One region of the Alteromonas sp. KUL17 genome, then DNA from elsewhere that is predicted to be linked to it. Evidence: predicted binding sites of a transcription regulator. Region 1 holds the regulator's gene; the other holds the start of a gene.
What was found. The regulator FNR, encoded in region 1, switches genes on or off when oxygen is low (the NO sensors DNR and NnrR bind a similar motif). The targets are predictions, from matches to a motif close to TTGATCTAGATCAA.
Positions count from the first base shown of each region.

Region 2: the regulator FNR is predicted to act here: its motif matches at 1,609-1,622, upstream of KUL49_RS12275 (PRC-barrel domain-containing protein).

Region 1 covers NZ_BJKJ01000003.1:101,729-105,148, forward strand. The annotation lists gene ttcA (tRNA 2-thiocytidine(32) synthetase TtcA) at 1-409, opposite strand, end outside; gene uspE (universal stress protein UspE) at 558-1,481, opposite strand; gene fnr (fumarate/nitrate reduction transcriptional regulator Fnr) at 1,726-2,463, opposite strand; gene KUL49_RS03800 (sulfite exporter TauE/SafE family protein) at 2,509-3,168, opposite strand; gene ccoS (cbb3-type cytochrome oxidase assembly protein CcoS) at 3,155-3,385, opposite strand; gene KUL49_RS03810 (heavy metal translocating P-type ATPase) at 3,387-3,420, opposite strand, start outside.
Region 2 covers NZ_BJKJ01000012.1:111,747-115,166, forward strand. The annotation lists gene KUL49_RS12265 (LysR family transcriptional regulator) at 1-504, opposite strand, end outside; gene KUL49_RS20815 (hypothetical protein) at 631-798, opposite strand; gene maoP (DUF413 domain-containing protein) at 1,198-1,554, shown strand; gene KUL49_RS12275 (PRC-barrel domain-containing protein) at 1,747-2,496, shown strand; gene KUL49_RS12280 (helix-turn-helix transcriptional regulator) at 2,593-2,904, opposite strand; gene KUL49_RS12285 (rhodanese-like domain-containing protein) at 3,089-3,420, shown strand, end outside.

The DNA of each region.
Region 1 (3,420 bases):
AGCGAGAACAGAGAGAGCAAGTCGTCTTTCCCTCTGGAATTTTGTCTTTAACAATAGAGTAGGTGTCTTCTTCTACAATTTTGTAGTCAACGCCAATGCTTTCTAGATATTCAGGCAAGATATGTTCGGGGAAACCAGGCTGCTTTTGGTCAAGATTAACCGCAACGATATCAAAATGAATAGGCGCAATCTTCTTTAAAAACAATAAAATATCTAGCATGGTGTAGCTGTCTTTACCGCCAGATAAACACACCATTACTTTGTCGTTGTTTTCAATCATACCGAAATCGCCAATGGCTTTACCCACATTGCGGCGAAGTCGTTTCTGAAGTTTGTTGAAGTTGTACTTTTGCTTACTTTGCGCAGCATTTAATGGCGACGCGTCAGCACTGTTTGTGCCTAAACTCATAATTAACTAGCTTGGTTTGTGATAAAGCCACCATTATACATTAAAGCGGCTTTTCGAGACCATGCTTGTGAAGTTAAATTTGTTGGTGACATACCGCGTTGGCCGCTAAGTAACGGCAAACACGGGCTATGTGGTACTGATAAAAAGACTACACCGACAACGGCGACACAAATCCATCTGGCTTAATAGCAAGCACATCGCAATTGAGTTCGTCGATCACGTGTTCTGCAGTGTTACCAATTAGGGCCGCTGAAATGCCCACACGGCCAACGGTACCAATAACAACCAGCTCTGCATCTAGTGTTTTTGCCACTTGCGGGATAACTTTTTCCGGAAGGCCTTCTCTTACTACGCATTTGTTCTCAGGAATACCGTACTTTAACGCGTGACTACGCATTTCCTTTAAATGATGATTTTTTACCGCGTCGTGATAGGTATCGGGGTCGAACTCAGGCACTTCTATGGCGATATTAAGTGGTGTAGAAGGGTAACTGTTGACCAAATTTACGCTCCCTTTCAATAAAGAGGCGTAGTCGTTAGCAATGAGGGTGAGCTTATCGTTAAGTGCGGCGTGCTCATCGTCTTCACTGCCTACGTTTACTGCAGCAATAATCTCTCCTCCTTCTGGCCAGTCGTGCTCTTTAACGAGCAATACTGGGCGAGGGCATTTACGCATTAAATGCCAGTCGGTGGGGGTGAAAATAACAGAAGCAAGATCGTCGTGCTTTTTGGTTGCCTTTACCACTAAATCTATCTGATTGTTTAGGGTGTAGTAAATAATCGATTCATACGCGCGATTATTCCATTCAACAACGATATCAGTTTCAGTGAATCCTTGTTCTCTTAAGTGGGTGGCAAGCCATTTTGCATGCTCCTTTGTAACTGCATCGCGCATTGACTCGCGCTCATCCGGGCTAAGCATGGTCGTCATATCATAAGATAAGTCGTATACCACCATCATGGCGGTAACTGAAGCGCCTGTTTTTGAAGCGAGTTCATAAGCACGGCTTAGTGCAGGTTGGTTATCGCGCTCGGCATCTACCACGGCCAGAATTCGTTTACACTCAATCATAACGTCCCCCTAACTACGAAACTTAGTAGCGGCTGTCGAAATCGAAGCTTTCTAATACTAACTATAAACGACATTGGGAAAAACGTAAGTTGTTTTAGATCAAGAATTTTACGAGGCGACCATGAGTGAACCTACCTAATTGAATATGGAGCAACCGGCGTGGCGCTGAAAGGGCAGGTAGGTGGCTAACACAGGTTACAAAAAAGCGCGCTTAGTGCGCGCCTTATTTAACACTTAAAAAGGACTAACCGCAGACAACGCTAGGGCCGTTAAGCGCCGCTAGTTTGGTGTTTAGCCTATCGAAATCCAAAATAGTAATAAGCTTGCCGTCTACTTTTATGATGTTGTCTTTTTGAAAACGGCTTAACAGACGACTAATCGTTTCAATCGTTAATCCTAAATAGTTTCCAATTTCGTTGCGCGTCATGGTTAAGTGGAATTCTCTATGGGAAAAGCCACGCTCTTCAAAGCGTTGCGACAGGTGTGAGATGAAATACAGTAAGCGCTCTTCTGCGGTTCGCTTGTTTAAAAGCATGATCATGTCGTGATCTTGTTTTATTTCAGCGCTCATGAAGCTCATGATCTGGTGGCGCAGCTTTGGAAATTGCACTGACATTTCGTCGAGGGTCTCGTAGGGAAGCTCACACACCATGGCAGTTTCTAACGCAGAGGTATAGCTTTGGTGTTTGTTCTCTCTTAATGCATCGAAACCGATAATGTCACCAGGAAAGTGGAAGCCGGTAATCTGTTCTTCACCTTCGGTATTAGTCACAAATGATTTGAATGAACCGGTTCTCACTGCAAATAGAGAACGGAATTTATCACCAGTTTGAATCAGCGTGTCACCTTTATGAAGCGGCTTCTTGCGTTCAATAATATCGTCAAGAGACTCGATTTCTGTTTTGTTCAACGCCACCGGTAAACACAGGTGACTGAAACTACAGTTTTGACAGTGAATAGAAAATTGGCTTCCTTTGCTCATAATGCACGCTCTCTAAAAGAATACCCGACAATAATACACCCATTTTTAAACGATTGCGCCATGAATAAGATAAGCTGCATATATTGCCATTATTACTGCAATAATTTGTCTAAAATGGTTATGTTGAAAACTTCGAACAATATATTGGCTACCAGCGCTTGCAGCGAGCAAGGTGGGTAATGTACCCAAACCGAAGAAGAACATAATAGCAGCGCCTTCTAGCGCGTTACCCGCCGCGAGAGACCAGGTAAGTGTGGAATACACCAAACCGCAAGGAAGCCAACCCCAAATAAAACCATAAGGCAACGCACTTAAAGGGGTCTTAAATGGCAAAAAGCGTTTTGAAAGCGGCTGGACTTTGGAAAATAGGCCTTTACCCGCATTTTCCAGCACCGTTAAACCAGTCCACCACTTACCCAAATAACACGCCAGTAGAAGCAACATGATTCCGCTAAGTAGGGAAAGGGCATAGTTGGCAAGAGGTATATAATCTGCTGCAATTTTTCCAAGTGCCCCGGTTATTGCTCCGGCGATGGTGTAGCTCACTATACGTCCCATGTTATAGGCAAGGGTATAGGGTAGTGCTGAAGCGCCTTTAGGCGATACCATCCTTAGCGCAGCGACAATTCCACCGCACATTCCCACACAGTGAACTCCGCCGGCTAAGCCGATAAGAAAGGCAGAGAAGTAGTTAATCCCTTCCATGTGGCGCTTGGCTTTTGTCTACTTTACTGTCTTGAAGTTGTTTGCGTTGCTCAGCTAGCTTTTTTTCTTCTGGCGGAAGATCATCGTCAAACAGTATGCTATAACCTTGGCGATCTAAATCTTCAAATTGATTGGTTTTCACCGCCCAAAAGAATATCACAATAGCGACGGCAACAATGATGATGGCGATTGGAATTAATACGTAAATAATACTCATGCTATTTGCTCAAAAGTCGCGTTGAGTTTGTGACC
Region 2 (3,420 bases), on a different contig from region 1:
TCCAATTCTATATAGCGCCAAATCCTGCTCTAGCAATACATCACTGTTTACTTCTTCAGATTTCAACGGTTCAGTGGAGAATGATAAGTCTGTCACCCTTTCGTGCAATTGTCGCGAAAGGGTATCTAACGTAAGAACTTCAGCCTTTACTGACCAATCGGGAAACGAGTTGTGTAGGTGGCTGAGCATCTGAGGCAATAACAGCTCGCTCGCCAGCTGTGTTGCGCCGCAAACAACATATTCAGAGGATTGAATTTGGAGCTCTTGTTTTGCTTCGTTTAGCGTTGCGCATAATTGCCTAGCGTAAGGCAGAAGTTTCTCACCAGATTGAGTGAGCTGTATACTGTTGCGTTGCCTAATAAAAAGCGTGGTATGAAAATACTCTTCAAGTAGCTTTATGCGCGCACTGACTGCAGATTGAGTAAGGTAAAGGTTTTCAGCCGCTTTACCAAAGTGACGAGTTTTTGCCACCTCTATAAAGGTGGTGAGAAAGCGTATATCCATGCTTATTGTACAACCGAATCAAAGTGGGTCTAAATTGACACAGATAATACGGCAAGTAAACACAAAAGCACAGAAGCGCACCGCTATAAACGGTACGCTTTATTAAAATTTCACCAACTCGCTGAATTAATACTCTTCTTGGTGCAGGCGACGCTGTTTGTCACGGCGTTGCAGGTCACGCTTCTGCTTTTCCTTTACAGTACTTTGACGTTTGGAATTTGGCTTTTTAGCGTGAAAATCTTCCTCTTCTACCGAGTCCCATTCATCACGCTGGTAACGATAGTCTTTACTCATTGACTTCTCTGGGTTGTTAACACACCTCAATTATTATCTTAAGCGACAAAATAGAAAACGAATTTTAATCATCGTAGCGACAAGAATTTTTGATTATTCCCATCAGTGATTTTCATAGACTTTTAACGTCCAACTCATTTACGCTCGTGTAATAGCGACGCCCGTTGCAGGGCCAATAAATAAAAGCTTACATTTTACTTTAATTTCAAAAACTTAGACATCTCACGCTTGAGGTTATCCCCTCGCACTTTCTGTATACTTTTCAAACGTAATCTAAAATTTAGTGTTAGATTTTATACCGTTAAAAATTTTTTATTGATAAGAGAAAAATCTTTTGTTTTATCTTCGTTTTTAATTATCTTAAAAGTGCGCTGAACAAAACATTACGTTGGGTACAACATGAAAAGTTTAGCTATTCGACAATCTGCAAAACCTTATATTGACCGTCAGAAGTTTCCATACGGTTTTCGTAAATCAGGTGACTTCAGTATCACTGAAGCCGATCTTCTAACCCACTACGGCAAAACACTGCTAGGACTTGAAAGTGGCGAATTGTCGCCTGAAAGTGATGATGAGAGACATTTCGTCGAATTCGTTACAGGTAAAGTTGAAGCTAGCAATAACCTAGAAAAAGCCTGGGCGAAATACGTCAGATTAGCAAGGGGCAAAAAGCACTTCTACACCCTTCACAGCAGTGCGAGTAACCAATCAGACTATGATGAAGACTACTCTGATGAAGAATTCGATGTAGCATAATGCTACAGCATTGCTAAAAAGCTCGCTCCGGCGAGCTTTTTTGTTATTGAACAAATGATCTCAATCAACTTCAGACAAGAACAAAATGAAGAAACATTAAGGACTGTCTACACTTAGTAGTAATACAGAGTGATGTGCAGTGAATTGTGCATTTCATTCTGAAAAACGAGCCCATGCAAAGGAGGCGCAACGATGATCATTAGTTCAAAACAGCTTACTCACTTTTCTATACATGCCCTTGATGACAAAGTGGGCGGCATCCGCGATATCCTTTTCGATGACGAAACCTTCACTGTTCGCTACTTGGTCGCAGATACCAATACTTGGCTACCGCTTAGCCGTAAAGTGGTGATATCACCTATATCTGTCAAACAGTTAGATGAAGATAGTGAGTCTGTTCATATCAATATGACAGTTGATACATTAAAAAACAGCCCCTCTATTGACGAACATAAGCCTGTGTCACGTGAATACGAAGAAAATCTCTTCAAATATTTTGGTTACGGATACTATTGGATTGGACCAGGAGCTTGGGGGGAGTTCGCACATCCAAATGAACTGGTCGAATTACAGCGCGCTGAAGAGTCTGAAACTGAAAACCCGAAAAAGAGCACCAACCACCTGAGAGCAGTGGGCGAAGTTGGTGGATATGAAGTTGCTACAACCACTGATAACGTTGGCCACATCAGTAACTTCGTCATTGACACCGAGAGCTGGAAGATAATCATGCTAGTGGTAGATACCAACAACTGGCTTCCGGGTGGCAAACATCTCGCACTTCTGCCTAGCGATATTGAAAGTATAGACTGGGCGGCGCACAGCGTAGTAGTGAATTTAAGTCACGACGAATTGGTTGATAGACCTGAAGTGGAAAGTGAAAAAATATCTGAAGAAGGCTATGTGCCTATGCTTTGCGATCAATTGAATAAAAACGGAAATTAATAACCGAAGAATGTCACTGTTGGCGATTTTTAGTTAGGAACTTTACAATGTCCGTTGTTGAAGGCGGACATTGTAGCTTAGGATACAAAAAGAAAATTACTCGCAGAAAAATTCGTACATCAAAGCAATCAAACGCTTGACGCGCTCGTCTGCTAAGCGGTAGTAAATAGTTTGACCTTCCCTTCTTGTGGCCACCATCTTTGATTCTCGCAATAAAGCAAGATGCTGAGAAATCACTGGCTGCGAGACGCTAACAACTTCGAGAAGTTCGGTTACCGATTTTTCCTCTTTCAGCAACGAACAAAGCACCATAAGGCGTGTTTTATTCGCGAATTGCTTTAGGAAGATCTCGGCTTCCGCAGCGTGTTCCATTATATCATCTGAACCTATTACCATATCCTCGGACATAAGCACTCTCTATCTGTAAAGTATTTCGGCACCAATTTAGCCATTTACTATACTAAAGTATAAGACATTTTGCCGACCTGCCAATTTATGCGACGAATCCCTGTATTTTACATTGTTTTATTACGCTGACATCAATATATTAGATTTTACTTATTTTAACCAAGTTTAGGCAAAAAGGAAAAGTATGCTTATAGACATGAAGACTCGAATAGAAAACATAGACGATAACTTACGCACTGTATCTGCGGAGCAAGCGGCCAGTGAGTGCCGAAACAATAGCGGTATACTGATTGATGTACGAGAGAGTGCCGAAGTTGCCAATCAGCCCGTACCTTCTGCGCTTCACATACCACGCGGCGTGCTCGAAATGAAGGCACTGGAACAGTTTAAAGATGCTTCAGCGCCACTTTATATTCACTGTGCGTCGGGCGTTCGAGCAAAACTAGCAGCAGAGCAACTTATAAAAATGGGCTATGAGAACGTTTCGGTTGTGACATGCCCTGTACCCACGATAAA